Regions from separate parts of the Shewanella baltica genome, predicted to be linked through region 1. Evidence: predicted binding sites of a transcription regulator. Region 1 holds the regulator's gene; each other region holds the start of a gene.

Region 1 (10,076 bases):
AATCCAAGTCACCACTACGGCAAACACACCACTCTTGATCAAGCAGTTAACTATGTCCTGACGCCATTCGACCGACGCCTGCAGAATCGACCAAAACGCCCCGCTGTCGATTCCCTTCCATTCCACGCCGACTATGTGACCACCGTAAATACCCACAGCGGTAAACATTAACGCCAGCAATGGCATACTGATCACCCCAGCCCAAAAGCGCGGTGCAATAATCTGCCTTAATGGGTCGATAGCCATCATCTCTAAACTCGATAGCTGCTCAGTACTTTTCATTAAACCAATTTCAGCGGTTAAGGCTGAACCCGCACGTCCCGCAAACAAAAGTGCGGTAACCACTGGCCCTAACTCACGCAGTAAACTGAGCGCCACCATAGGGCCTAAGCTTTCTTCGGTGCCAAAACCAACTAAGATGTTGTAGCCTTGCAGCGCCAACACCATGCCGATAAAAAGCCCTGAGACTAAAATAATCACCATAGATTGCACGCCGACCACATAAATCTGGCGTACTAATAATGGAAAGCCTTTGCGCACGCGTGGCCAGCGAAAAATCGCGCCCCACAGCATAAGGCCTGCACGGCCAAAACCGAGCACTAGCTCAATCGCGCTGCGGCCTAAGTCGGCAATACTGTCGATTAACTTCACTTGCCAACTCCTTTTGCCATTAATTCTTGCTGGTAATCATTTGCCGGATAATGGAACGGCACGGGGCCGTCCGGAGCACCTTGAATAAACTGTTTTAGCTGTGGATTATCAGCGTACTTTAATTCTTCAGGGGTACCGTGGGCGATGACTTTTTTGTCAGCCACCACATATACATAATCGGCAATACCGAGGACTTCATCTACATCGTGGGACACTACAATTGAAGTCAGATTCAGCGCATCGGATAACTCACGGATCAGCTTCACTAACACGCCCATAGAGATAGGATCTTGGCCGGCAAAAGGTTCATCGTACATCACCATTTCAGGCTCAAGCGCGATGGCTCTGGCCAATGCCGCGCGGCGCTGCATACCACCGGATAATTCACTTGGCATCATCTGGGCGGCACCACGTAAACCTACGGCTTCAAGCTTCATCAGCACGATAGTGCGAATAATGTCTTCTGGCAGACCTGAATGTTCGCGCAGCGCAAAGGCCACGTTATCGAACACATTAATGTCGGTAAACAGCGCGCCGCTTTGAAACAGCATGCTCATCCGCTTACGCAGACTAAATAATTCATTGCGACTCACGCCATGGATATCGTGGCCATCAAATAGCACTTGTCCGTGGTCAGGCGTTAACTGGCCGCCGATCAACTTTAACAGGGTCGTTTTGCCTATGCCGCTCGGCCCCATGATCGCCGTCACCTTGCCCCTTGGAATGGACAGGCTAATATCTTCATATATCACACGCTGACCGCGGCTAAACCCCAAATTACGGATCTCAACCAACGGCGTTTGTTCTTGAGTCATGCTTGATTCCGACATTTGCAAAAGAGGTGATCCTAGTCTTCCTAGACTGACCAATCGAAGAGCCGCAAATTGTACGTAATTGCGCTTTAACCTACAACCGAATCGACACTATCGCCCTGCGATACTTTCAATTTGCCTCATTTACAGCGAAAATGCGCCCTAAGTTTTCACTCTGCACAGGTAAAATGTTACTTAATGTTTTCAACCTAGTTGCAGAATTGGCGATATTGGCTAATTCGTTCGCACTTAGCTCGCTCTTCGTCCACTTTTAGGTGCGATGAGTCGATATACGAGTGTGAAATAGAGGCATCCCGTGCGGTAATACCCGCCGCGATACGGGATAAATCCATTGAAATAAACGACAAAGACGATGATATTGCTCAAGACCTTCGACCGCTAAACAGGTTATTGTGCATGAATAGCTGCCGCAGCTGAACTTGACGAGTCGGATCAATCGCTCTAGCCTGCCGCAATTGTTTTGTTGCTTTAGGGAATTCACCACAACAAGACATAAGCTAAATCGTCTGAAAACAAACTAAAACTTGGCAGAAAGCCTATTACATATCATCTTTATCGCGTACCAAATTGTGCTATTCCAATCCCATCAATGGGGCGACAAAGACAATGCAAAAAGAGAGATAGACATGGTAGACAAATCACAACTGCGCCAATGGGGCTGTAAAGTTATCGACATTGAAAAGTCAGCCCTAGACAATCTTTATCAATATGTTGATTCGGCCGAATTTGCAGAAGCTTGCGAGTTGATCCTTAACTGCACAGGCAAAGTGATTGTCATGGGAATGGGCAAGTCGGGCCATATCGGCAATAAGATTTCTGCCACCCTCGCCAGCACAGGAACGCCCGCATTTTTTGTGCATCCGGGTGAGGCCAGCCACGGCGATCTCGGTGTATTAGCCGATAACGATGTGATTTTAGCGATTTCAAATTCCGGTGAGTCGAGCGAAATACTCACCTTAATGCCCGTCATCCAACGTATGGGCGTGCCCGTTATCGCGGTAACAGGTAAACCCGAATCGAACATGGCGCGCTTATCTAAAGTACATTTATGTATTGAAGTACCCGAAGAGGCTTGCCCACTGGGACTCGCGCCAACGTCAAGTACTACCGCGACCTTAGTAATGGGCGATGCGATTGCCATTGCGCTACTACAAGCGAAAGGCTTTACCCGTGATGACTTTGCTATGTCCCATCCTGGCGGCGCTTTAGGGCGTAAGTTATTGTTAAAAGTCTGCGATGTCATGCATAGCGGTGATGACTTACCGCTCGTTAACCACGATATTTGCATCACAGAAGCCCTGTACGAAATCTCCAAAAAAGGCTTAGGCATGACGGCGATTATCGATGATCAGCGCAAGCTGGTTGGTATCTTCACCGATGGTGATTTACGCCGCGTTATCGATGCCGAAGTGAATCTACGCACTACGCCCATCGCCGATGTGATGACCCGTAACTGCGTGACCATCACAGACGGTGTGTTGGCCGCCCAAGCGCTGCAAGTGATGGACTCAAAAAACATCAACGGATTAATTGTTATCGATAAAGACCGCCATCCAATCGGCGCTCTTAACATGCTAGACATGGTTAAAGCAGGAGTCATTTAATGCCACAGCAAGGATTTTACGGCCCAATCAGTGATGATGTGTGGCAACGCGCGCAAAAGATTAAACTGTTGATCTGTGACGTCGACGGGGTGTTTTCAGATGGTCGTATTTACCTAAGCAATAGCGGCGAAGAGCTAAAAGCCTTCCACACTCGCGACGGCTATGGCGTGCGCTCGATACTCACCAGCGGCTTTAATCTTGCCGTTATCACTGGACGTCAATCCAAAATCGTTGAAAACCGTATGACGGCGCTTGGCGTAACCCATATTTACCAAGGCGTAGACAATAAGTTCGAGCCCTATGAAGCATTGCTCGCACTCTATGGTGTTACCCCAGAAGAAGTGGCGTATATCGGTGATGATATTGTCGATCTGCCAGTGATGAATGTCGTCGGTTTAGCAGTCAGCGTAGCCGATGGTCATCCCTATGTTCGTCAGCACGCCCACTTTGTGACTACGCTCAATGGCGGCCACGGTGCCTTGCGTGAACTCACAGATCTATTGCTACTCAGTCAAAATAAATTCACTTCGGCCCATGGAATGAGTATATGAGTCGTGTGACACTCGCGATTATCGCTTTTTTTGGAACTGCATTAGTGCTTTATTGGCAAGTGCAGAACAAACACAGCGGTGATACCGATAACAGAGTAAAAGATCAAAATACCCCAGATTTCATCGTTGAAGATCTGCGCAGTGTTGAGTTCAATGAACAAGGGCTAGTCAATAGCCGTGTGACGGCGAAACACATGGAACATTATGATTCAACGAATCAAACTTACTTTACTCAACCTGTTTATCTTGTTTATCCAGACCAAGGTAAAGCACAATGGCAACTCAGAGCAGATCAGGGCAAGCTAAACAAGGAAACGGGCAAGGTTGTATTAGAAAACAATGTTATTATTGATGCCATTAGCCCAGAAGAACCGATCCAGACCTTGTCCACCAGTTATCTGGAACTCGATCTCAATACGATGATAATGACCTCTGACCGCACCATTTACGTCACAGGGAAAGATTTTAATATTCAAGGCCAAGGCCTTTATGCCGACCTCAACGCGCAAGAAGTGCAATTGACCAGTCAGGTAGTAGGAACATATGAAGCAAAATAACGTATTACTTGCCAGCCTAATGCTAATAATGAGCATGAGCGCCTTTGCTAAAGTTGACGACCTGAAACAGGAAGTCAAAATCAAGGCTGTGAGCCAAACGGCAGATATCAAGAACAACCAGATCATCTTCTTTGGTCCGGTTGAAGTCACCCAAGGTTCGATTAAAATCCATGCAGATCAACTGCGTGCATTTTCTGCCGAAGGTGAAAATAGCAAAATTTTAGTGGCCACTGGCAACCCTGCGACGTACAGCCAAGTATTAGACGATGGCCGTCCAGCCTCGGCGAGCGCGAAAGAAATTCGTTACGATATGGCGAGCCGCACCCTGACACTTAAAGGCAAAGCCTCGTTAGATCAAGCGGGCAGCCAAGTGACGGGTAATTTGATCCGCTACAACATCATCCAGCAAAAATTGATTGCTGAGAGCACCGGCAGTGGTGACGATCGCGTGATAACGATTATTCAGCCAGAAAGCTATCAAGATGATGCCAAACCAGACGCGCCAGCAGATAAACCTGTGAAAAAGCAGGACTCTAAATGACCCAAATCACCCTAAGAGCACAAAATCTGGCGAAGAGTTACAAGAGTCGCCAAGTGGTTAAAGACGTTAGTCTGACGGTAAAAACCGGTCAAGTCGTTGGCCTACTCGGCCCGAACGGCGCGGGTAAAACCACAACCTTTTACATGGTCGTTGGTCTGGTTAAAAGCGATAAAGGCCATATCTTTATCGACGATGATGATTTAACCGCAGATCCTATGCACCTGCGTGCCCGCAAAGGCATAGGTTACTTGCCGCAGGAAGCCAGTATCTTCCGTAAACTGACCGTCCATGACAACATCATGGCCGTGCTGCAAACGCGTAAAGAACTGAAAAAAGAGCAAAGGGAAGAAGAGCTAGAACATCTGCTTGAAGAGTTCCACATCACCCATATCCGTGACAGCCAAGGCATGTCATTGTCGGGCGGTGAACGTCGCCGTGTCGAAATTGCGCGGGCGTTAGCAGCAAATCCTAAGTTCATTTTGCTCGATGAACCCTTTGCTGGTGTCGATCCGATTTCGGTTATCGACATTAAAAAGATTATCGAACAGCTCAAAAGTCGTGGCCTTGGCGTGTTGATCACAGACCACAATGTCCGTGAGACATTAGATGTGTGTGAACATGCCTATATCGTGAGTCACGGAAACTTGATTGCCGAAGGAACACCCGCAGAGATCTTAGACAATCAGCAAGTTAGGGCTGTGTACTTAGGTGAACAATTCAGGCTATAGTTAATCAAGCGGAGCCAATGCAGGCAATTTATGCCAACATTGGACTCCACTCAAGATGATAACAAGCGACCTCATCCAACAATAATAACGTAGGGATCAGCGGTAACATGAAAGCGTCACTCCAGCTCAAACTGGGTCAACAGTTAACCATGACGCCACAATTACAACAGGCCATACGTCTGTTGCAACTGTCGTCATTAGAACTGCAGCAAGAGATCCAGCAAGCCTTAGATTCTAATCCCCTTCTCGAGCTGGAAGAGGATCAATTCGACGCCACTAAAGACCCTGTAAACCAAACGCTATCCGATACGGATTTCAGTGAATCTAGCACCCTGCCGCCAGAAAAAGACAGCTCCACCATAGACACGGCAGAGTCGCTCACGAAAGAGTCCATGCCCGACGAACTCCCCATGGACACCACATGGGATGAAGTGTTCACCGCCTCACCCAATTCTGGCCCCGGCGGCAGTCGTGAAGACGATATGCCCTTCCAAGGTGAGACCAGTGAAGGCTTGTATGAACACTTAGAATGGCAAAAAAACCTCACGCCGTTTTCTGAAACCGATTTAGCCATTGCCACCGCCATTATTGATGCCATCGACGATCAAGGCTATCTCACCCAAAGCACTGACGAAATCCTCGAAGCCATGGGCAATTCGGAGGTCGAGCTCGACGAAGTCGAAGCCGTACTCAAGCGCATTCAACATTTTGATCCCATTGGTGTTGCCGCCCGCGATTTAAGCGAGTGCCTGTTGATCCAACTGTCGCATTTCGCCGCTGACACGCCCAACCTAGAAAACGCCCGCATGCTGATCAAAGATCATTTAGATCTGATCGCCACCCGCGATTTTAGATTGTTGATGCGTAAGACTAAATTAAAAGAGGATGAGTTAAGAGACGGCATCGCGCTTATCCAAACCCTCAATCCCCGCCCAGGTTTATTGATTACGCCCAACGATGACGAATACGTCATCCCAGATGTGTCAGTGTCGAAGAAAAATGGCCGCTGGGTGGTTGAGCTGAATCCTGACTGCATGCCAAAAATCAATGTAAACCAACATTATGCCTCGATGGCGCGCAGCACTAAAAGCCAAGCCGATAGCCAATTTATTCGTGGTCATCTGCAAGAGGCTAAATGGTTTATCAAGAGTTTAGAGAGCCGTAATGATACCCTGTTGAAGGTGGCGAACTGTATCGTCCAATATCAGCAAGGTTTCTTTGAATACGGTGAAGAAGCCATGAAACCTATGGTGCTTAACGATATTGCCGAAGCGGTAGAAATGCATGAGTCGACCATCTCACGAGTGACGACACAGAAATACATGCATACCCCTAAGGGACTTTTTGAACTAAAATACTTCTTCTCTAGCCACGTCGGTACTGACGATGGTGGGGAGTGCTCATCCACAGCAATCAGAGCCTTCATTAAGAAACTGGTTGCAGCGGAAAACCAGAAAAAACCATTGAGCGACAGTAAGATGGCGCAACTTCTGGCAGAACAAGGGATCAACGTAGCCCGCAGAACCATTGCGAAGTACCGAGAGGCTATGCTCATTCCGCCTTCTAATCAGCGTAAAAGTTTATAACCTACAGTGGATATCGGAGGACGTTTCTATGCAAATAAACCTGAGTGGACACCATGTCGAAATTACCGAATCGTTACGCGCATATGTAGAAGAAAAGTTTTCAAAACTTGAACGCCATTTCGAACAGATCAATAATGTGCACGTTGTGCTCAATGTCGAGAAAATGCAACAGATTGCCGAAGCGAGAATAAATCTTATCGGTGGTGAAGTTTTTGCTACTTCAGAGCATGCTGACATGTATGCCGCTATAGACGCCCTGATTGACAAGCTTGATCGTCAGGTTATTAAACACAAAGAGAAGTTAACAAAACACTAATAATGGAACTTTGTACCATACTGCGGCCGGAGTGCACTACCTGCGCCACTCCGGGCAGCAAGAAAAAGGTACTGGAACTCATCAGCGACTTAGTCGCTGCCCAGTACCCGACCCTCTCATCTCAAGAGATATTCGAAAGCCTAGTGGCGCGCGAAAAGATGGGGAGCACAGGTATAGGTAACGGCATCGCCATTCCACATGGTCGACTAGCCGATATAGATCAGCCCATTGCCATACTCATTAAGTGTGAAGAGCCGATAGCATTCGATGCTATCGATAAGCAACCTGTTGATATTTTATTTGCACTACTGGTGCCTGCTGACCAATGTCAGCAACACTTAAGTACCTTGTCTTGCATGGCCGAAAAGCTGAGCGACAAGCAAATATTAAAGCAATTACGCAAGACGCATGATGAAACGGAACTCTATCAGGTAATCACTGGATGAAACTGGTCATAGTGTCGGGCCGCTCAGGCTCAGGCAAATCTGTCGCCCTAAGGGTACTCGAAGATCTCGGCTATTATTGTGTCGATAACCTTCCCTTGCCCTTAATCGGCACTTTGCTTGAGCAACTCAAAGGCAGTAACGATCTCGTCGCCATCAGTGTCGACGTGCGTAACATGCCTGAGCAGGACAAGGTCTTAGTGAAGCAACTGGCGAGCCTGCCTCCTGATACTGAGTTAACCAGCTTCTTCCTCAATTCCAGCGATAAAATTCTGCTCAAGCGTTACAGCGAAACCCGCCGTTTGCATCCTTTGTCGAAGAGCCAAGTCTCTTTGCAAGAAGCGATAAAGCTGGAAGGGAAACTGCTCGAGCCTATGTCAAAACTGGTCGATCACTACATAGATACGTCGAATTTGAATATCTATGATTTAAGCGATCAAGTGAGACAAATTCTGCTCGGCAGCGTCGATAAAGAGTTAGTGATTAACTTCGAGTCCTTTGGCTTTAAGCACGGAATGCCAACTGAAGCCGACTTTATGTTTGATGTACGCTTTCTGCCTAACCCACACTGGGAACTGGCGCTGCGTCCATTGACAGGCTTAGATGAGCCCGTGGCTGAGTTCTTAAATCGTCAACCACTTGTGAATAAGTTCATCTGGCAAATCGAAAATTTGCTGGAAACTTGGCTGCCACATCTCGAGCGCAACAATCGCAGTTATTTAACTGTGGCGATTGGCTGCACGGGTGGGCAACACAGATCGGTTTACGTCGCAGAGCAATTGGCTAAACGCTTTAGTAACGGTAAACATAAAGTTTATGCCCGCCATCGAGAGCTGAATAATGCCAAAGCTTGAACGTCAGATCACCATCTGTAACAAACTGGGATTACATGCCCGTGCCGCCACTAAGTTGGTGGTACTGGCATCCGAGTTTGATGCGACCATCACCTTAATACAAGGCGATAAACAGGCATCTGCCGCCAGCGTGCTCGGCTTATTGATGCTTGAGACTGGCATGGGTAAAACCATTAAACTTATCGCCGAAGGCCCAGATGCTGAGCCCGCTCTGGATGCCATTTGTGCCTTAATCGACGCTAAGTTTGACGAAGCCTGTTAGTTTGATTTCATACTCAGTGTTCCACACAGGCACTCAGATCAGTACACATCACACTTAGCACTGCTTATTTGTGCAGTTCACATCTCGTTTCAAAAGCTTGGCGACATATTTGTCGCTCGACGGCACGAACCATAGGCGATTACACTAGCGAGCATTACCGCTGACTCACCTTAGTTTTAGCCGCCTTAATCTATGCGTAAAACGCATGACCTATGCCAGAGCGCTCTATCTGTGACTGAAGCATAGTTATCGCGAAGTCACCGCTAAGTCTCAGCCCTGCGCCAAGCAGCGCACTCTCGAACCAATTTGCCGCACAGTGGCGGACAACTATGGAGGACAAATGCCCGTAGATAATTCAGAAAACGATCACACCGGACATAGTCTCGACCAGTTAAACCAAGCGCTTAGCAGTGGCATGTTTGTGCACGTGCGTAACATGCTGCAAAAAATGGCCGCCTCAGATATCGCGCTGATCTTAGAATCCTCACCACCCAGCGCCAGACAAGTGCTGTGGCAGCTTATCGATCAAGAACAAATAGGCGACATACTCGACGAGTTAAGCGAGGAACTCAAAGATCCGCTGATCCGCAGCATGAGTCCTGAGCGAGTTGCGAAAGCGACGGCGAGCATGGACACCGATGATCTGGCCTATATTCTGCGTAGTCTTCCCGATGCCGTTTACAAGCAAGTGCTGCAGTCGATGACGGAACAAAACCGCCAGCGGGTAGAACAGGCCTTATCCTATCCCGATGAAACCGCCGGCAGCTTGATGAACACAGATACCGTCACCTTAAGACCCGATGTAAATATCGATGTGGTGCTGCGCTATCTTCGCCAAAGGGGCAACCTGCCAGACACCACAGATACCTTATATGTCGTCGATAAACAGGACAAAGTGCTCGGCGGTGTCAGGCTGGCAGATCTACTGACTTGCGCGCCAAGCACCACAATTCGCAACATCATGGACCCCGATATCCAAAGTATTCCTGTGAGCATGTCCGACAGTGAAGTGGCGCAGAAATTCGAACGCAATGACTGGGTATCAGCTCCCGTTGTTGATAGCGATGGCAAGCTGCTAGGACGAATAACAATCGATGACGTGGTCGATGTTATCCGCGAAGATGCCGAACATTCCATGATGGGGATGGCG
Region 2 (10,076 bases), 3.7 Mb from region 1:
CGCCCAATCTCTAGCGAGAACATTAAGACAAACAAATTAAATAAGATCAAAGGAAGCTTTATGTTGGATTCCGCTAAAGTTCAATACCCGCCATTACCACTGATCCAAACTTGGGTGTGGATGATGATCGAATCAGGCAATCCAGAGATACAAGATAAAGGTAGAGACAACCTTATTGCCGCCTTTGGTAGCTTAGCCAAAGCAAATGAATACATTGTTGAAATAAGCAATAAATAGATAAAACAAAGGCGCCGGGATAGCGCCTTTGTTTTTACTTTAGCCGCAATCGTTAACGACTAACTCAGGTATCGTTGCGTTTGATGTTCGCACGAGCAGACAATTAAACCTGACGGCGTTCGATAATACTCTGATTCAGAATGGCCAACAGGCGCTCGGTATCATCCCAACCGATACACGCATCGGTAATACTCTGGCCATAACACAACTCTTGACCTTCAATTAAATCCTGACGACCTTCCACTAAATGGCTTTCTACCATAACACCAAAAATAGCAGTATTGCCCGTCGCCACTTGGCCAGCCACATCTTCGGCAACCACTAACTGACGTTGATACTGTTTACTGCTATTGGCATGGCTAAAGTCGATCATGATGTTGTCGGCAAGTTTAGCTTTTAATAACTGCTGGCTAATTTCAGCGACATGCGGCGCACTATAATTAGGCTCGCGGCCGCCACGTAAAATAATGTGGCAATCAGGATTACCTTTCGTCGAAACGATCGCCGAATGACCCAACTTAGTCACAGATAAAAAATGGTGCGGTGCATTGGCAGCACCTATCGCATCGATAGCGACTTTAATGGTGCCATCTGTCCCATTTTTAAAACCGACCGGACAAGAAAGACCAGAGGCTAACTCTCTGTGCACTTGTGATTCAGTAGTACGGGCGCCGATGGCTCCCCAGCACATTAAATCTGCCATATATTGTGGGGTGATCATGTCAAGAAACTCGCCCGCGGTTGGCATGCCGCTATCGTTCAAATCCACCAATAACTTACGCGCAGTGCGTAAACCATCGTTGAGTTTAAAGCTGTTATCCATGTAAGGATCGTTAATCAGCCCCTTCCAACCCACTGTGGTTCTTGGCTTTTCAAAATACACTCGCATCACGATTTCGAGTTGATCCTTATAACGCTCACGCAGCGCAACCAGACGTTGACCATATTCCAACGCCGCTTTGGGATCGTGGATAGAACAAGGCCCAATCACCACTAACAGGCGATCATCAGTTTTAGCCAGAATATTGTGGATACTATTTCGCGCATTAAACACAGTCGCAGAGGCTTTTTCAGAAGCAGGAAATCGTTCTAGAATCGCGATAGGAGGAAGTAACTCTTTTACTTCTTTAATGCGAACGTCATCATTTTGGTAATACATAATTTTACTGCTCCAACTCTGGTGTTTTAGGCTATTTCTATCGCTGCGATAAGGGATCTCAACTGCAATACTGAGTTCAATTTATCGAGTCTCAAGCGCCAATGCAACCAAGTTGTCTCCATTTCAAAAAATCAAATATAACTTATTGTTTTAATATATTTAAAAAAAATTAAAATTCAAATATGCCAGCTAACTCACAGCCTTGATGAACAAAATCGAATATGGCGGATAAAAAGCAGGCGGGAAATGCTTGCGGCAAGTATGAGTGAGCTATCCATGCCTGTCAGCTAAGGTGTTAACGACTAAACGCTTGAATGAGTGCAATTGATGCCAGCTCTCTATGTAAGAGAACTGGATGCTAAAGAGCTAGCCAATACTAATGGTGCAGCATGACTTGTAACTTGTTCTGATAACGGTGACGCTCTGAATCATCGCGGCTCAAAGCTAGCGCTTTTTCCATATTCAGTTTGGCACGTTTTTCATCCCCCAGCGCCCAGTAGGTTTTTGATAAACCGAAGAAGAATTCATGCCGATAATCGGCCTTAGCCAACGCCCTTTGATACCAAGCCAAAGCCTCGTCGTATTGATGCTCATCAAAGGCTTGCTGCGCCATATCATAGTAGTAATAGGGATTATGTATTCTTGCTAATTCAAGTACTTTATTGATTTCGGCCCACTCATCAAGCCGCCCCTGATCCCCTAAAATCAAAGCTAAGTTATAAAGCGTGGTTAAATTTTTCGATTCAAATTTAAGGGCATAGCGATACACCTGTTCGGCCCGTTTCTCATCCCCTTTATGCCGATAAATGATGGCGAGCGTATTGAGTGAGGGCACAAACTGACCGACGTTTAAACCCGCTTTGATGAGGGCATAGGCTCTGTCTAAATCGCCATTCACTAAAGACTCTGCCGCCATGTTGTTGTAAAACATGCTGATTAAGGTCTGCTTATTCACTCGGGTCTTACCATATCCTCGTAGGGCGCGCTCAGGCATAAAGTCCACTAAGATTGCCGAAGATGACACATAGACTGAATGCAAATTCTCGGGCGGAAGTAAGCGTAAGTTCACATGACCATTGATTAAATAGAAATCCCCTTGCTTGTCCCATACGGGTTCAATAGCGATATCTTGATACTCAGCGCCCACATTCAATATGTCCGCCAGCGCAGAAGTCATTACCACTAAGGACATGCAATTCCCCGCCCTTTGGGCGTAGGTTTCACGGGCAATTTGGGTCAGGTTATCTTGATAGCGAAAATCAATTTTAGCGCTATTGGTTTGACTGGCATTGATATAACTGGCTAACCATTCGTTGGCTAACATGGCGTTATTGTGGGAAAAAGTGTATTTGTCATAGCTACGCTTTACGTCTGTCACCACCTCTGGCGGCAAATAAAAAATATCCGCAACTGAAGGAATATCGGCGACAGGGGAAAACAGTGAATCGGCAAGTAGCGACTCAAGATCAGACGGATCAGGCTCGATGGTCGTCGAGCTACAGGCAAACAACTGACTGAGTGCAGTGCCCATGATGGCACTCAGGTATACGGCTCGGAATAGTTTCGACATATGTCCTCCCACACCATTAGCTCCTATTTGAGCTTATTACAAATGGCGAAAAAGACGACATAAAATGGTTACAAAAAATGACAATCGCTATCGTTAAAAAATAACGGTAAGTGATTTAGCAAGTTAGCTACTGCGAAGGTCGATCAACCTCTATGTATAACTCGCGCTGCTGGTAATTGTACGGCCGATAGTTATGTTCCCCACAGGTGAAATAGCGATAGGGCTTCATCACAGTAATACAACCTAAAGGTAAAGCCTGCAGAATTTGGATCTGCTGCTGACGACGCAGCGACTCCTGCCACTCAAAATCCTTGAGCACTTGATCGCGCACAGCAAAGGCATCGACAGACTCACTCGAGCGGTTAACTATGACTTCTCCTGCTAAGGCAGATACTGATATCAAGCCAGAAATGACGATAAGACTGAGTCGCGTAAATTGACCGACAGCTGTGGCATTTAAACTCATAGTTCACTCCTTTATTCGTGCAGTAAATGGTGCAGGTAAATAATGCTGCAAGGAAACAGTAATACTCGGCAACCGACTTATGCCTTCCCCCTTAAACTAATTGAGCTTCAACCATTGCGATGACCCATATAAAAAGCAGAGCCTAAGCTCTGCTTTACTATCCCTCGATCCACGCTAGGCATCAAGTTGAATCACAATTAATTCGCCAGTTTACTTAGCCAGCATTTTTAACCGTAACAAACTCTGGATACGCATCGATACCGCAATCAGACGCATCCATACCATTGTATTCTTCTTCCTCTGTCACACGGATCCCCATGGTTTTCTTAATCACATACCAAACCACAAAGGATGAACAGAATACCCAAGTAAAGATGAAGGCTGCACCGGTCAACTGCCCAGTAATAGTCGCATCAGCGTTGGATAATGGCACACACATTAGACCAAGGAAGCCAGCCACGCCGTGTACTGAAATCGCGCCCACTGGATCGTCAATCTTAATGCGATCTAAGCCCACAATCGAGAACACCACCACGCCGCCCGCAACTAAGCCAATCACACCCGCCATTAGCAGTGAAGGTGAAAGAGGATCTGCAGTAATCGCCACTAAACCCGCCAAAATACCGTTGAGTATCATGGTTAAATCCGCTTTACCCCAAATCATCTTACACACGATAAGCGCAGAGATAGCACCGAATGCCGCCGCAGTATTGGTATTAACAAACACTTTTGCCACTGAGCTCGCATTCGCCGCATCCGACACCATTAATTGCGAGCCACCGTTGAAGCCAAACCAGCCCATCCACAGAATAAACATACCTAAGGTTGCCATCGGCAAATTAGAGCCAGGGATAGGATTCACTTGACCGTTAGGGCCATATTTACCCTTACGCGCACCGAGCAACAACACACCCGCAATCGCCGCCGTCGCACCTGTCATGTGCACAATACCGCTACCGGCAAAGTCCACAAAGCCCAGTTTAGAGATAAAACCTTGGCCCCAAGTCCAATACCCTTCTACTGGATAGATAACCGCTGTCATCACCACAGAGAAGAACAGGAAAGCCCATAACTTCATCCGTTCCGCCACAGCGCCAGAGACAATTGACATCGCCGTTGCCACAAACACCACTTGGAAGAAGAAGTCAGATTCTAATGCATGGCTCGCATCTGATGATTGAGAACCGATTAAGGTACCAATCGATGGCAACCAACCCCCTTCAGTGTTATCCACATACATGATGTTGTAGCCAACCAGCAGATACATCACACAGGCAATCGCGTACAAAACAACGTTCTTAGTTAAAATTTCAGTGGTGTTTTTAGAGCGAACTAAACCCGCTTCTAACATGGCGAATCCCGCCGCCATCCACATAACTAACGCACCAGAAATCAAAAAGTAAAAGGTATCGAGTGCAAAGCGTAGTTCAGTGACTGTGCCGCCTAATTTTGTTAATTCTTCCATTGTCAGCCCCTTATAGCGCTTCTGTATCGAGTTCACCCGTACGGATACGGATAGCTTGTTCTAAGTCGACGACGAAGATCTTACCGTCGCCAATTTTCCCCGTATGGGCCGCAGTGGTAATGGCCTCAATCAACATGTCGAGATTTTCAGCCTTAGTGGCAATTTCTAGTTTTACTTTTGGCAAAAAATCCACCTGATACTCGGCGCCACGATACAGCTCTGTGTGCCCTTTTTGACGGCCAAAACCTTTAACTTCGGTCACCGTCATGCCTTCAATACCTATTCCGGCGATAGCTTCACGGACATCATCCAACTTAAATGGCTTGATGATAGCGCTGACTAGTTTCATCCTGACCTCCAAAAAAACGCGATTGTTATTAACTTGTATCAAAGTTAATTCAATCATTAGGCCAACAATTTAACTTACTGATTATTTTAAACTTTAACTAAAAAATGTTATTTTTAAAGGTTAAAAATGCACCATAATCGAGCACAAACAAGTGCAACGCACTCTTTTAGTGAGCAGTTTAAGTGCAGCAGCTATTCGACCTTAGGCCTATTGGTAACAAGGTTAAATTGGGGTCTACTGGGGGAAGCGTAAATCGAGATGAAACCTGAGCATCACAGCACAAGCTCTTAGACAAAAGCGAAGATCATCACTAAGACAATCATCAAGCGCAGAAGGAAGGCCCGATGTTAAAACCCGAAGAATGTGTTCTCGTTATCGTCGATGTGCAGGGAAAACTTGCACAAATCATGGATAACAGTGACAAGCTGCACCAACAACTACAGACCTTAATCCAAGGTGCACAATTATTTGAAATACCCATACTGTGGTTAGAACAGCTACCCGATAAACTCGGAGCAACCAGTCCAGGGCTTCAAACCTTACTGGAGAAAACCGGCTCCCCCATTGCCAAGCAACATTTTAGCGGTTGGCACTGTGAAGAGTTTGCGCAGGCACTCACTAAGACAAATCGTAAACACGTCATACTGGCGGGCATTGAAACCCATGTGTGTGTTTATCAAACCTGTTGTGACCTTATAGAACAGCAATATTCGGTGCATCTCGTGGCAGATGGCGTCTCGTCACGCAGTGCCGATAATAAACAACTGGGTATTCAGATGATGACGACCAGAGGCGCCTTATTAACTAACGTGGAATCGCTATTATTTGAATTACAACATCAAGCCCAAGGCGAGCGCTTTAGGGCATTATTAAAACTGATAAAATAGTCTTAAATTCATTTAGAGTAAAAGAATAAGGGTCACATTAACTTGTGACCTTTATATTAAATAATCGTTACAAAAATTAAATTAGAAACGACCAGTCAAACCTAAACCAATAAATACACCATCAGCATCTGAATCTAATTCTCTAGCTAACTCAAAGTTTGCAGAGAAGCTATCAGACAGACGTAACCAATAAGCGGTTTTCAATACGAAAGTATCATCATGACCATCATCGGTATAGCCTAGACCAACAGACCATGACTTAGTCACATACCAATCAGCACCTAAATTGAATGTGTCGTCAGAATCTTGATGTGTCCAGTTTGCGCTCAAATCAACACCAGTGGTTGATTGCAGTGCAATAAAGCTACGCACTTTTAAACCGTATGACTCTTCGATGCTATCGCTGCCATCGTTATAGAAAGCAGATACTGCAGAGCTATCGTTGAAGTAATAACCGACTTCTGCACCGTAAGTGTTCCAGTCAAAACTGCCGATTTCAGAACGTTGATAGTTAGCAGCAATAAACCATTTAGAAGCAAATACATAAGCGCCATCAACACCAATGGTATCTAAATCTGATTCATCATAATTGCTGTAATTAACGCCAACATTAGACGTTTGAGCTAAAAATCCATTAAGCGCATAAGGACCTTTAGTTTGGTCAACTGGGCTAATGTAGTAACGATAATTCGCGTTCCACAGACCATCGCTGAACTCTTCAGAATTTGCGCTATATTTTAGGCCTGCTTCATGCTGATATGGATTATCTTGTGCAGCAGCGGCATTAACACTTACGAAACCTAATAATATTGCTAGCGCGGTAATTTTTTTCATCAAAGTATTCCCTTATATGATTATAAGCTAGGAGTAAAAGATGAAGATAACGAAGAAACAATCTCAGTATTGCTTATTCCATTATCATTAATATCCATTTAAATTTATATTTAAACGAACCTGCTCTCCTAGCGGCGCACACCTTAATGCAAAAAATATATAATTGAAATAAAAATTTAATATTTATCCTTTAATAAAGGATATAAAAAAGCTCCCTATATAGGTAATGCCGATCAGTTAAGACAGATCACTTGACGATCTCGCTGAAAAGATCAAAATCCGATGACCTCTTGTCATCGGATTTTTTTATGCAACTCTCAGAAGCACTCGCCCGCACTCATATTACCCGCCTAACCGAATTCACCTGCTTAGCTGATGTGTTAGAACCTGAGTTAATTCAATCTTGTTTGGACTCTCAGGGCGTTGCGACATTAAGACGGCGTAAATTGCCGATGGATGCGATGATTTGGGCCGTTATCGGAATGGCTTTGTTCCGAGGGGAATCTATTCGGTCACTCATCAACAAACTCGACATTGTTTTGCCGCAAGAGATTGATTATGTTGCACGCAGCGCCGTGACTCAGGCTCGAAAACGATTGGGCAGCGAGGTTATTCGAGAAGTGTTTAGTCGCAGCGCTAATACCTGGCACGCGAGAGCTGAACATCCTCATTGGTGCGGTCTTAACTTGTATGGTGTTGACGGTGTAGTGTGGCGGACACCCGATAGTGTCCAAAATCAAGCCGCCTTTGCGCGCACCGCAAACGCTTCAGGCGAAGCGGCTTATCCGCAAATTCGCATGGTTTGCTTGATGGAGTTAAGCAGCCATTTGTTGGTCAACAGCGCCTTTGATTCGGTTGCCGAAAATGAAATGAACTTAGCATCTCAGCTCATTCCTAGCATTCCCAATCACAGCCTAACCCTATTTGATCGAGGATTTTACTCGCTCGGCCTGTTACATGCTTGGCAGCAAGCGCAACCTGATAGCCACTGGTTGTTGCCATTGAAGAAAGGCACTCAATATGAGGTGGTTCGAACATTGGGAAAACATGACCAGTGGGTGAAACTCACCACCACGCCTCAAGCCAGAAAGAAATGGCCGCAGCTCCCTGATACCCTTGAAGCGCGTTTACTCACTAAGACAGTGAAAGGTAAGTCAGTCGCCATTTTGACCTCGTTGACAGACCCGATGCGTTACCCCAGCGAAGACATCGTCGACTTATATGCCCATCGATGGGAAATCGAACTGGGCTACAGAGAGATGAAACAACATCTGTTGGAGAGTCGTTTTACGCTACGCAGTCAACTACCGGAGCTGGTGACTCAAGAGTTGTGGGGCGTGCTACTGGCCTATAATCTCATTAGATATAAGATGTTGCTGATGGCTAAAAGCTTGCCATCGGTCCATCCTAATCAACTGAGTTTTAGGGATGCGGCGAGTTATATCATCTTCAAGTTGACACAACTGCCATCACAAACACCGGGGAATGTCCCGAGAGACGTATTGGATATAGAACGCAATGCACGGCAATTTAAGTTGGATGGTAAACGGGAAAGGGCTTATCCAAGAGTCCTTAAAATGAGTAAAAACAAGTTTCCGGTTAGACCAAAGAAAAATGCCGTTCACTCTTAAGTGAACGGCATTACCCTATATAGGAGCTTTTTATTATTTTGAAGTCTACTTAAGTATTATTTATAAGTGGCCTCGCGTTTTTTCGCTTCTTCATCCCACTTAGGTAACATGTCTTTCTTAAATACTTCTTTCTCTGCATTCATTTTTTCCATGTCCATACCTAAAGCGGCTTGTGCCTTGGCTTTAGTAGAAATATCTGGGATCGCGATAGGATCTGTGATGCCTTTTTTCGCTAACAGTTGCGCTAATTTAACCCGCGCATCTGCCGCTTTATCTACCGCTGTGCCTAGGATGCGTAAGACTTCTTCAGGGGCATGCGCAGCAGCGCCGTGTGAAGCAATCGCATAGTCCCAACGCCATTGTGAATGACGGATATCGGTTAGAATGGGCTTCATTTCCGCTTCAGTTGCACCGGCTTTCCAAGCGGCAGCGGCTTCAAAGTGCGCTTTCACCAGTTGCGCTTCGGCGCGGCCTTTTAGCTCTTTCACTTTAGCTTTACGTTCGTTGGTCAGACCGACTAAGAACTCTTTACTTTGGCTGTGGCACGTCGCGCAGGTTTCTTCAAAACGATCAAATGGGTTACCCACTTTATGATCTGTGTACTTACGACCTTTGTCGTTGGTCACTTTTGGCATGTGGCAATCAACACAGCTCACATCATTCTTACCATGAACACCGAGTTTCCAAGTTTCATAGCCAGGGTGCTGCGCTTTTAACATAGGGGTTTTAGACAGCGCATGCGTCCAGTCGGAGAACTCAATACCGTCGTAATAGGTTTCCATTTGCTCAACGGTTGTGCCCATATCCCAAGGGAATTTAACGAAACCTTTTCTGCCTTCTTTTTTCTCGAAGTAGTATTCAACGTGGCACTGACCACAGACCATTGATTGCTTGTCTTTTTTAGACGCTTTGGCAAAGGGTGTGCCTAATGCTTCCATACCACGTTCAGCAAAGGGACGGGAGATACGCAGTTTTGGCGTGCCTTTTTCATGGCAGTCACCACAGCCTATAGTATTGACGACTTCTGGGCCGCCCTTGGCCCATTTACCTTTAAAGTAACCATCTTCACCTTGCTCTTCAATTAAGCGAGGTACATCAGGGCTCTTACAACTCCAACAAGCCATAGGCATTGGACCATCTTCCGCGTTGGCTGGTGCGCCAGTACGCAGAGTGTTACGCACATCCGTAATGGCATACATGTGGCCACGTGGTGCGTTGTAATCTTTCGCAAAACCATAACCTGCCCACAGCACGACTAAGCTCGGGTCCGAGGCTAACACATCGGTATTCTCAGTGCTTTTATCTGTGTCATGCCAACTGGCGTATTGATTAGCAAATTTGTCTTTATAAACTTCGTTACGAGGCTCTGTTTTATCACTCGCCATTGCGCCCGCCGCCATGAAGCTGGCGGCAACCAGTGCACTTAGTGCAAAGGACTTACCTGTCATCTTCTTCATCATCTCATCTCCGTGTTGCAT
Region 3 (10,076 bases), 2.9 Mb from region 1:
ATATTCGATTGTTCTAACGCCGATGAACTGATGCTACCAAAAGTACCGCTATTTGCCTCACCAGCAAGAGCAGGACCAGAATTCAAGCTAGCTTTCCACGAAGTGTTACCCACTTGTGTTAAACCTTGTTCGTTAGCAAATCGAACCAAGGCAACCCGTGCTAAAGGCACACTTGAACCGTTCGAGTAACTTGCAGTAATTAAACCATCAGCACCAATTTCAACGTTAGTTAAACGACCAACAGTAGTACCGTCTTGTGTTAACTCTGTTGCCGCAAAAGGAGCAGCATATTGAGTTGGCGCATTAAACTTAATTGTTAAGTCTTGAGTGCCATCAGCTCCAGCACCTAAAACGCCTGCACCACCCACACCTAAAGTCTCAGTCTTAACGACCGCTGGATCACTACCGGTATAGACACCAACAGAATTGAACTTGAGTACAGAGCCCTTCCAACCGCCGGTTGTCTGCGCTGTACTGGTTGAGTCAGGATTACCATCGCCCGTAGTATCCGTTTGATAAGTACCTGCAGCACCATCTAGATCGACTTGTTTACCATCAATAGCGTAATAGGCCACCCAATTGCTCTCTCCATTATAAGAGGCATCATTAGGCTTAACAAAATAGGTTGTCATGATGTGTGGCTCACCGAGTGAGTCATACATAGTCATTGAGGTAACGTTATTGTATGTCTTAGGGTCTAGAGGATCGAATGCAGCAGGGTCAAGGGTACTTTCCTTAGCATTTAGATTCATTTGTAAACTGACATTTTCAGTTTTTATTGGGCTACCTGCAGTATCAGGGATTTGCACTGGTTTAGCTGTAGTCAAACTTACCGATGTCGAGTTACCATCTTTATCCACAGGGAACGTCTGCAAAAAATTACCGGCAGAATCAACCATGTAGTTATTTGAATCGACTTTAAATGCCCCTGCACGAGTAAACGAATGGTCAAGACTGCCAATCTCAGAGGCAGTGACAAAGAAGCCACCGCCTTTAATTGCCATATCAAGGGAGTTACTTGTCAGCTGTAAGCTGCCTTGATGAAATTGCTGGGCGACCTGACTCGTTGCGACACCACCACCGACAGCTGTTTTGGAATTTGAAAAAATAGAATTAGCGTAAACATCCGCAAATTCAGCACGCGATTCTTTAAAGCCAATGGTATTCGCATTCGCAATGTTGTTCGCCGTGGTGTTTAAATCTTTCTGTGCGGCAGAAATGCCACTCAATGCAATGTTAAACGACATAATTCACCTCTACTTTTGACTCAATTCAATTGCGGACAACTAACGCCCAATTCGGATTCTACAAAATTATTTTGTATAAACTTAAGTTTCAGACACTGCTAACACGTCGGTTAACTTAATACCCATACCACCTCTCAAGTTGAGAATGGCGCCAGTACTGGCCGTCCCTAAAGAAACACTGCTCACATGGGCATAGGTTGAAACGGGCAGCTCTTGGGATTTTCCATCCACTAACCCACTCGCCTTAATCGTATAATTACCTGCAACCACTGGCTGGCCATTCTTATCTAAACCATCCCAGTTCACATCGACGTTACCACCATCGCTACCATCGACTTTAAAGGTGGTCACAACTTGTCCCTTCTCATCTTCGATACGCACAGTAATCTCTGGAATTTTATCAGGGGTACTGACCACACCTTTCATCGTTGGGCTTTCAGCTGAAATATTGCCTGTATCGGTTGGGATCAACACCTTACGACCAACGAGTCCCGATGCCTGCAGTGCTTGGCTAGAAGTCATAACACTGTTTAAGTTAACTATTTGATCATTTAACTTACCGATACCGTCAACGGTCGAAAATGATGCCATCTGCGCAATCATTTGATCGTTGTCGACAGGCTTAAAAGGGTCCTGCATCGATAACTGTTGGCTTAATAACGAGAAAAAGTCATCTTGAGTTAACTGTTGGCTTTTCGCTTCCGGTACTATCGAATCTTTTGGCAGTCTTATGCCATCAAGAAACGGATTACCCGTTGAACTGGTTGATGAGTTGGTCGTCACAGCATTTGACTGACTCTTATTTTGAGCCGTCTGCGTCGATGCTTGGTTAATTTGATTAATGAGGCTCACAGCTTACCTCCTAAGTAACACATGTTATTTACCCATCCCAAGTGTTTGTTGCAGCATAGACTTAGCTGCTTCAGCGACCTGAACATTCATTTGATATGAGCGCGAAGCAGAAATCATATCTGCCATTTCTTCCATGACATTAACATTCGGTTTATAAATAAAGCCGTCCGCATCCGCCATGGGATGATCGGGCGAGTATTCTTTTAGTAGTGGTTTATCACTTTCAACAATGCCTTTTACCGCAACACCTTGAGAGGCTTGTTGCTGGCTTTGAGCTTTAGCCATTTCAGCTTCAAAAATAGGATGACGGGAACGATAGGTCTTATCTACGCTACTCGAGACGGAATCAGCGTTAGCTATGTTACTCGCAGTGGTGTTCAACCTGACCGATTGAGCCGACATTCCCGAGCCAGCAACATCAAATATGCTAAATAAACTCATGATTAATCCCCTCTCAGCGCTTTCTTCATGCCACTAAACTTACTGTCTAAAAAGCCTAATGACATTTGATATTCAAGGGCATTTTGCATGAATGCCGATTGTTCCTGTTGGATATCAACGGTATTGCCATCACCGGTATCGGGTTGATTTGGCACACGGAACTTAACAAATTGACCTGTCAACTCAGCAAGACCAAAATGCTTGTCTGACTCTTGCATTTCAAGACTATTACGCTGCTGTTGTTGGCCACGGGCGGCCTGCATTGCCGCAGAAAAATCAACATCACGGGCTTTATAATGTGGCGTATCGGCGTTAGCGATATTGCTCGAAATGACTTCAGCTCGCTGCGCTCTAATACCGAGAGTGTACTGATGCACACCCAGTGCATTATCAAAATTGATCGCCATAAAATTGCCTCCTCGTGTTACTCACGGAAATAAAGCAATTCATGTGCCAACATAGGGGAATAATGATAATAACAATAGAGATGAGCAAGTGATGGGTAAAAAATTACCGACAAATGTCGGTAATTTTCTTTAAAGCAGCAGACTTAAGTCTTTTTCTGGTAATAAATCCCAGGGTTACAACGGACCATGTCAAACTCATCCGTTAAACCAGCTATAGATTCAGAAGCACCAAGAAATAAGATCCCTTTGGGATTAAGAGCGGCAGCGAATTGCCGCAAAATTTTTGCCTTTGCCTCAGGCGCAAAATAAATCAGCACATTGCGGCAAAAGATAATGTCGAACTTACCAAGTAAGCTATAACTTTCAAGCAGATTATGTGCCCTAAAGTTCACCAAACGCTTAACATTATCCTTTAACTTCATATTGCCTGAAGGTAAAGCATCAAAAAACTGACGCTTTCGCTCTTCGGATAAACCGCGCGCTAATGCCAAGCTATCGTACTCAGCATTTTTGCAACGTTCCAACATGGAAGGCGATAAATCCGTGGCTTGAATTGACGCACTGCCCGCAAGCGCACCAGGCTTCTTCTGCTGATACTCAAGAATCGTCATCGCCAATGAATAGGGTTCTTGCCCAGATGAACACGCGGCTGACCAAATCTTAAGTGGACGACCTAAACGACTGTACTCAGGTAACAAAACGTTATGCAATAACTCAAATGGATAACGATCACGAAACCAAAGGGTTTCATTGGTCGTCATAGCATCGATCACTTCAGCCCGAAGCGCACGTTCCGTTGGCTTCATCGAATGCTTAACCACATCGGATAAGGATGGCAGGTTATATTTCCCCATCAGAGGAGCTAGACGACTGCGCACCAGATATTGCTTATTTTCACCCAGTACGATGCCGCTGTGTTGCTCTAAGAACAACCTAAATTGATTATATTCAGCTTCAGCGAGTGATTTATTTGGCACATTCACATCCTAAATCCTATAGCAAGCACCAAAATCAGTGCGAAACCATCATGTTATAAAGTCGAGATTATAGCGTAAAGCGTATCTAGGTACTAACTACTGCACTTACAAACTTAAGTGTTTATTCACGGCAGCAGCCAGTTCGTCGGGATTAAACTTAGCGATAAAGTCATTGGCCCCCACTTTTTGAACCATTGCCTGATTGAATACACCACTTAACGATGTGTGCAGTACCACTTTAATATGCTTGAGCTTAGGATCATCTCGGATCTCAGCGGTCAGGGTATAACCATCCATTTCAGGCATCTCAATGTCTGAGATAATGAGAGGGATTTCATCGGCAACATTGTCCATTTCTTTGGCGATTTCTTTAAGCTTATCTAATGCTTCTCGACCATCTTTTGCGGTATCAATTTGTAAGTTCAATGACTCGAGTGAACGAATAATTTGCTTACGCGCCACGGCAGAATCATCGATAACCATAATATGGTAATGCTGGGTTCTGTCGAGGGTCAGCTTTTCATTGGCTTCTTCACTGATAGCGGTTTTAACCGGTGAAATCTCATCTAAGATTTTTTCTACGTCGAGAATTTCAACCAATTCACCTTCAATCTCAGTTACAGCCGTCAGATAAGAATAACGACCGGCGCCTTGAGGCGGAGGCATAATCGCTTCCCAATTCATGTTGATAATCCGCTCAACAGAACTGACCAAGAAGCCTTGAACGCTGCGGTTATATTCAGAAATAATGATGAAACAGTTTTCAGTACTCGCTAAAGGTCTACCACCTGTTGCCGCACTCAGATCAATAACTGAAATAGTCGTACCGCGAATATGCGCGACACCTTTAACATAAGGATTAAGTTTAGGCAAAGTTGTCAGTGGCGGGCACTGCAGTACTTCTTTCACCTTAAACACGTTAATCCCAAACCGTTGACGACCGTTTAATTTAAAAAGCAGCAATTCTAAACGGTTTTGACCAACGAGCTGGGTTCGTTTGTTGACTGAATCAAGAATACTCGACATAACTCTGCCTTGTTGTTCTGTTTATGTACGGCCCTATGACTCGTTTGAGTATAGGCATATTAATTGCTTACGTCTTATCTATCGATAAACATAGTCGAAACTGAGTCAATCTTCTGACAGTGATGCAAAATATTATTACAGTGGTCAGCTTCGAACTTGATAAAAGTATAGGTGCATTCTGGCGTTACAAGCTAGTCTCTTCATTATGAAAGTAAATTTAGTCTGTTTTTTTAGTGTTTTCGCCCTCTTCATGCCCGCTTTTGCGAGTGCAGAGCCTATTGTTCCCACCGTATCGGCCATCTCAGAATTAGCTAAAGCGCTTATTTCAGAAAAGATATCCGTGCCAGCGAATGCCAAAGTCGATATTTCGCCGCAAATAGTTGACGCAAGAATGCTGCCGTCACAATGTTCGTCGCCAATTCAGGTTGAATTGGCTAGTGACAGGGAAATTAGCCGTAATAACACCCTAAAAGTCAGCTGCAATACGCAAGAGCTCGCTTACCCTTGGCAAATTTATATCTCGGTTAGAGTGGATATTTTATTCCCCGTTGTTGTCACAACTGAAACCTTAGCACCTGGCGAACTCATCTCCCCTAGCCAAGTTGAAATCCGTTACATTGAGCAAAATAGTTTACGGGGCGCTGAATTTGATGATCCAAGTAAATTAGCTGGTGTGCGAGTCAAACGACGCGTCTCGAAGGATTATCCTATATTGAGCAATAACTTATGCTTCGTGTGTAAAAACGACTCGGTATCTATTTATGTTCGTTCTAACTCATTCGAACTTAAAACTGCGGGCGAAGCCCTACAAGATGGCAATAAAGGCGATCGGATCAGAGTCAAAAATAGCAGTTCAAACAAAGAACTAGATGCTATAGTCACGGGCATTGGCGAAGTTGAAGTAAGAATGTAAAATAATCTAAAGCTTTTTTATAAGCTGCCGATACCCCAGTTAAGAAATCCCGTACACACGACGCTGGAGCCGAAAATGGCAATTGATATTAGCAAACTCAACACTGCAACGACCACACAAGTTCGTTCAGGTGCAACTAAAACTAGCAGCGATCAATCTGCTCAAGTTGCCACAAAATCGACAACACCACAAAGAAGCGACTCAGTGGTGATTACAGCGCAAGCGCAACAACTTCAAGGAGCTCAGACTAAAATGGCGAGCCTTCCTGAAGTTGATCAAAAGAAAGTGGCCGAAATTAAACAGGCTATCGCCGAAGGCCGCTATAAAATTGACCCTGAAAAGTTGGCTGCCAATATTGCAAGTTTTGAAGCCGAACTTAATGACTTGAATAAAGAGTAACTATGACTGAAATAGCTAAACTGGTAGATCTACAACACGCCCATTTGGCTGTTCTTAAGCAAATCATACTCAAGGAAAAAGGCGCTTTGGTTGACCAAAACGCCGATTTACTGCTTTCTCTTGCTAACGAAAAATCACAATGTCTGAAAGAACTCAAGACTAATGACGATATTCTGGCAAACCACACTGATAAGTCTCAACTCACTCAGCAAAGTGAACTCGTGCATAAAATGGCCGTTGTCAAAGACGCATTAACTGAATGCAAAGAACTGAACGATCAAAATGCCAGTTTAATTGAGATGAATTTAGCCAGCCTGAATCGCTTCGCTCAAGCTTTACAAGCTAGCAGAAACGCCTCCAGCCTTACGTATAACGATAAAGGCAAGACCTCAACTATCTCAAGTTTAGGCAATGATTTAAAGGCCTAACAGGCGCATCAATTTCCACTCTGTATTTCCCGCTTCTAAGCTCTGCTTTGATTAAAGATTAGACTTTGATACTTGTGCAGAAAAAGAAAAGCCGCATAACTACTCGCATAGTACGCGGCTCAATAGAGTCATGTAGAAATGACTAGAAATACGTGACTTCTTTCACTCGCTGTGGACGACTCTGTTGTTGATACAGCGCCCATACCTGTGAAAAATCCAGTTCTAACTCAGTGACATAATGATCGCCAGCTGGATAACTCTTAACGACCCGCGCCCCACGGATCACACCAGAAACCGACGCTTTAACATTATCGTCCGTCAACATCCAATCACTGACACTGCTGTTTGCCGTTATTTTCTGCCCATAAACTTGTTCTGCTAATTCACGATAGGCCACAATTTTTGATGCTTGCATGGCCATCAACACTCTTTGTGATTGCTCTTTAGCCGGTTGAGTCGCTAAGGGCGCATATCCTATGGCCGTTAACTTAGGAAAACTCGGCGGCGGCACATCTTCCCATTGCACATATCTATCTTTAGCAGCGCAGCCAGTTAGCATTAGCGCCGCAATAACTAAAAGGTAGCGTTTCATTTTCCATCTCCTAAAACACGGACTTCATTCATGCCTGGACTCGCCTGACGATATAAGATGCCATTTTGTGACACAATTTGCTCCGAAGGCTGCATGTAGTTTGCCAACTCTTTTTGAGTCACAAAAGTTTGAGAGGCTGATACCACACGATTGTTACTTATGTTCACAATCCGAGTATTGATCGCCATACCATTGGTAACGGGGCTCATAGTCGATACAACAAGATGCTCAACGGGAAGATTTTTCGACAATTGTTGCCAATCTCGCGTCAAAATAAAATCCCCATTAGCCGTCACTCTCAAGCCATCAGCTAAATTTAAATCCACTACATTAAACTGAAAGCTATGGAGCGACGTCATTAATCCTTGCTGTAACTGCTGCGCCAACGCATTTGTGCCATTCATGTCACCCACTAATACAGGGGTTGCGACAACAATTGGTTGATCAGAACGCAGAGCATCATTTTGCTTAACGAGCTCTGTCACAATTCGCTGTGCTAAATGGTTGATCACTGCCGTTGGCGGCAACCCATTGCCATCCACTAAACTCGGCTTGGGCGGTGTAACCGATTTAGCCACACATCCACCTAACATCAGTAATGTTAAGGGAATAATCACACGCTTTAGCATTGGATTTACCTCATCTGTGGGTGTACTGGCAATTAAATCACTCACACTCTACGCGTCTCATTTTTGTGAGTAACAAAAGCCAGCAATCTTCGGACCAAAATTGCTCCAGCCCGACAATATTATGCTCATACGCTGTATATCGACTGCGCCAATGGAAACTTTATCGAAAACTCTCGTTACTCAGGCATGAAATTTGCTTTGTCGGTATATTAGATTAAGTGTCAGGAAACTGGCTCGATTAGCAAGCTCGCCAATAGCTTAGCGATAAGGATTGTATTGATGCACATACCACGTTCAGCTTCGCTCATCATTTTGAGCCTTGCACTGCTGTCTTTGCCTACTCGGGCCGAATGGATAGAAGCCAGTGGTGAAGCGACTATTATCAATGGTAATACGGCTCAAGCAAGGGAAGAAGCAATTAATCAAGCCGTTAGCTACGCTACATTAAGCACAGGCATTCAAATCTCCAGTGAACAACAAACCTCTAACGGAAACCTTACACAGAATAACTTCGCGATAAATCGCAACGCCCAAGCCATCAGCATCCAACTCGTTAGCGAACGAATCCAGGGAAACAAAATTTATGTGTCCCTACGACTCGATCTAAATGATGATCCTACGCAGCAGTGTCCAAATGGACAATTAAAGGCCGCGATTCTAATCCCTCAAGCACAAATCAAAGATCGTACTCAGCTCAGATACGGACAGCTTTCAGGCTTTGAAGAAGTGATCTCAGAAAAATTAGGCAGTGTTATAGAAGATTACTCTTCCACAGGTTTTAGCCACACTCACGCTAAAGAGCTGCTCGATATTAAACAAGATCTAGTGGATATTCGCGGTTATCGACTCCCAAGCTGGCTCAGTGAAATTACCGACAGCCAATATATCCTCCAACCACAAATCATGGATATCTCAATGGAGCCATTGCAGCCAACCTTCCTAGGATTCTGGGATGAAGCTCCACTCAGGCAATTCCAGTTCAAACTTAGCCTTTATCATGGGATCAGTGGCGAAGAAGTCTGGAGTAAAAGCTACAGCACATCATCGCCATGGGAATTTGAAGAACAAGCCATTATTGCCCCGAATACGGACAGATTCTGGCGATCATCCTATGGCAAAAATATTACTAAGTTAATGCAACAGGCTACCCACGATTTAGACAGTACACTCAATTGCAGACCCTTACTCGGCCAAGTCGTGAGCCGCCAAGCGGACAGGATCATTTTAAATCTCGGCCGTAAACATGGCATTCGTGTTGGGGATAAATTCCAAGTCGTATTACAGCAAAACCTACCCGATCGACTCAATGAAATGCGCGCAGTCGCAACCAAAAGTCGAGCCACGGTAAAAATCGAACAAGTGAGTGAAGAAAGCTCTACAGCAGTACTTTTAGACCAAAATGCAGCCTACAATGTGCAGATAAACGACATAGCGCTTAAGATTTAAGCAACTAAATCATAAGCCTTTTAATCAGAGATAAAACCAGTATAATCACTGTCGTCTCTCTATAGCTCAACAGGATAGAGCAGCCGCCTCCTAAGCGGCCGATCGGGGTTCGAGTCCCTGTGGAGAGACCAGATAGTGATCGAACTGGCGTCTGAAATAAGCAATTCCAGAGGATGCGGAATGACCGACCTGTTCACATCAAACATTGCCATTATCGAACGTCGCTGGCCTATCGTCGCGGCAACAATTAAAAGCCAATCTATCAACCACCTAGATTCGCACCTAGTTCAAGGCCAAAACCAAACAATTAGCGTTAATGGTATTCAATTGAGCAGTCGCCATGACCGTATGGCAGAAGTGAATCTCAATATTGATCAGTTACCTTCTCATAGTCATATCGTTCATTTGTATGGCTTAGGCTTAGGCGATTTACCTCGAGAACTCTTACTTAGCTACCCGCTAGAAAAACTGAATGTAACCTTGCTTAATGTGGCGATCACTCAATTAGTGCTCAGCTATACCGATCAAACCGATTGGTTATCCAATCCTAAATGCGAATTGCATCTCGCCACACCAGAAAGTACATTAATCTTACCTTTCATTACCTCTTCAGCGGAATTGGTGTTAGCCGATGATGATGGTGCAGTGTTAAGAAATAAAATATTAATCCACTACCAGACTCTCTTTGCGGCAAGATCACATCAAACCCAAGACCCTCA

The links. Region 1 encodes sigma-54, which starts transcription at its own class of promoters, with help from an activator protein. Its sites were predicted from a motif close to GTTGGCACGNNNNTNGNNT; they were not measured.
Region 2: a site for sigma-54 is predicted at 5,294-5,312, ahead of DYH48_RS01605 (P-II family nitrogen regulator). Genes of this name have one in related genera too.
Region 3: a site for sigma-54 is predicted at 8,092-8,110, ahead of DYH48_RS05145 (flagellar assembly protein FlgT). Genes of this name have one in related genera too.

What each region holds. Positions count from the first base shown of each region.
Region 1 covers NZ_UGYM01000002.1:4,031,401-4,041,476, forward strand. The annotation lists gene mlaE (lipid asymmetry maintenance ABC transporter permease subunit MlaE) at 1-651, opposite strand, end outside; gene mlaF (phospholipid ABC transporter ATP-binding protein MlaF) at 648-1,466, opposite strand; gene DYH48_RS23755 (hypothetical protein) at 1,673-1,831, opposite strand; gene DYH48_RS18065 (KpsF/GutQ family sugar-phosphate isomerase) at 2,111-3,088, shown strand; gene kdsC (3-deoxy-manno-octulosonate-8-phosphatase KdsC) at 3,088-3,639, shown strand; gene lptC (LPS export ABC transporter periplasmic protein LptC) at 3,636-4,196, shown strand; gene lptA (lipopolysaccharide transport periplasmic protein LptA) at 4,183-4,737, shown strand; gene lptB (LPS export ABC transporter ATP-binding protein) at 4,734-5,465, shown strand; gene DYH48_RS18090 (RNA polymerase factor sigma-54) at 5,573-7,051, shown strand; gene hpf (ribosome hibernation promoting factor) at 7,080-7,367, shown strand; gene ptsN (PTS IIA-like nitrogen regulatory protein PtsN) at 7,370-7,813, shown strand; gene rapZ (RNase adapter RapZ) at 7,810-8,664, shown strand; gene DYH48_RS18110 (HPr family phosphocarrier protein) at 8,651-8,926, shown strand; gene mgtE (magnesium transporter) at 9,267-10,076, shown strand, end outside.
Region 2 covers NZ_UGYM01000002.1:353,912-363,987, reverse strand. The annotation lists gene DYH48_RS01630 (hypothetical protein) at 61-237, shown strand; gene aroG (3-deoxy-7-phosphoheptulonate synthase AroG) at 341-1,396, opposite strand; gene DYH48_RS01620 (tetratricopeptide repeat protein) at 1,773-2,966, opposite strand; gene DYH48_RS01615 (hypothetical protein) at 3,094-3,432, opposite strand; gene DYH48_RS01610 (ammonium transporter) at 3,647-4,897, opposite strand; gene DYH48_RS01605 (P-II family nitrogen regulator) at 4,908-5,246, opposite strand; gene DYH48_RS01600 (hydrolase) at 5,591-6,133, shown strand; gene DYH48_RS01595 (putative porin) at 6,215-6,967, opposite strand; gene DYH48_RS01590 (IS4-like element ISSba6 family transposase) at 7,276-8,598, shown strand; gene nrfA (ammonia-forming nitrite reductase cytochrome c552 subunit) at 8,655-10,058, opposite strand.
Region 3 covers NZ_UGYM01000002.1:1,145,897-1,155,972, reverse strand. The annotation lists gene flgE (flagellar hook protein FlgE) at 1-1,247, opposite strand, end outside; gene flgD (flagellar hook assembly protein FlgD) at 1,329-2,099, opposite strand; gene flgC (flagellar basal body rod protein FlgC) at 2,124-2,540, opposite strand; gene flgB (flagellar basal body rod protein FlgB) at 2,543-2,947, opposite strand; gene DYH48_RS05180 (CheR family methyltransferase) at 3,091-3,930, opposite strand; gene DYH48_RS05175 (chemotaxis protein CheV) at 4,030-4,950, opposite strand; gene flgA (flagellar basal body P-ring formation chaperone FlgA) at 5,156-5,863, shown strand; gene flgM (flagellar biosynthesis anti-sigma factor FlgM) at 5,939-6,262, shown strand; gene DYH48_RS05160 (flagella synthesis protein FlgN) at 6,265-6,690, shown strand; gene DYH48_RS05155 (LPP20 family lipoprotein) at 6,833-7,282, opposite strand; gene DYH48_RS05150 (FlgO family outer membrane protein) at 7,279-7,911, opposite strand; gene DYH48_RS05145 (flagellar assembly protein FlgT) at 8,191-9,357, shown strand; tRNA gene DYH48_RS05140 (tRNA-Arg) at 9,413-9,488, shown strand; gene DYH48_RS05135 (motility associated factor glycosyltransferase family protein) at 9,538-10,076, shown strand, end outside.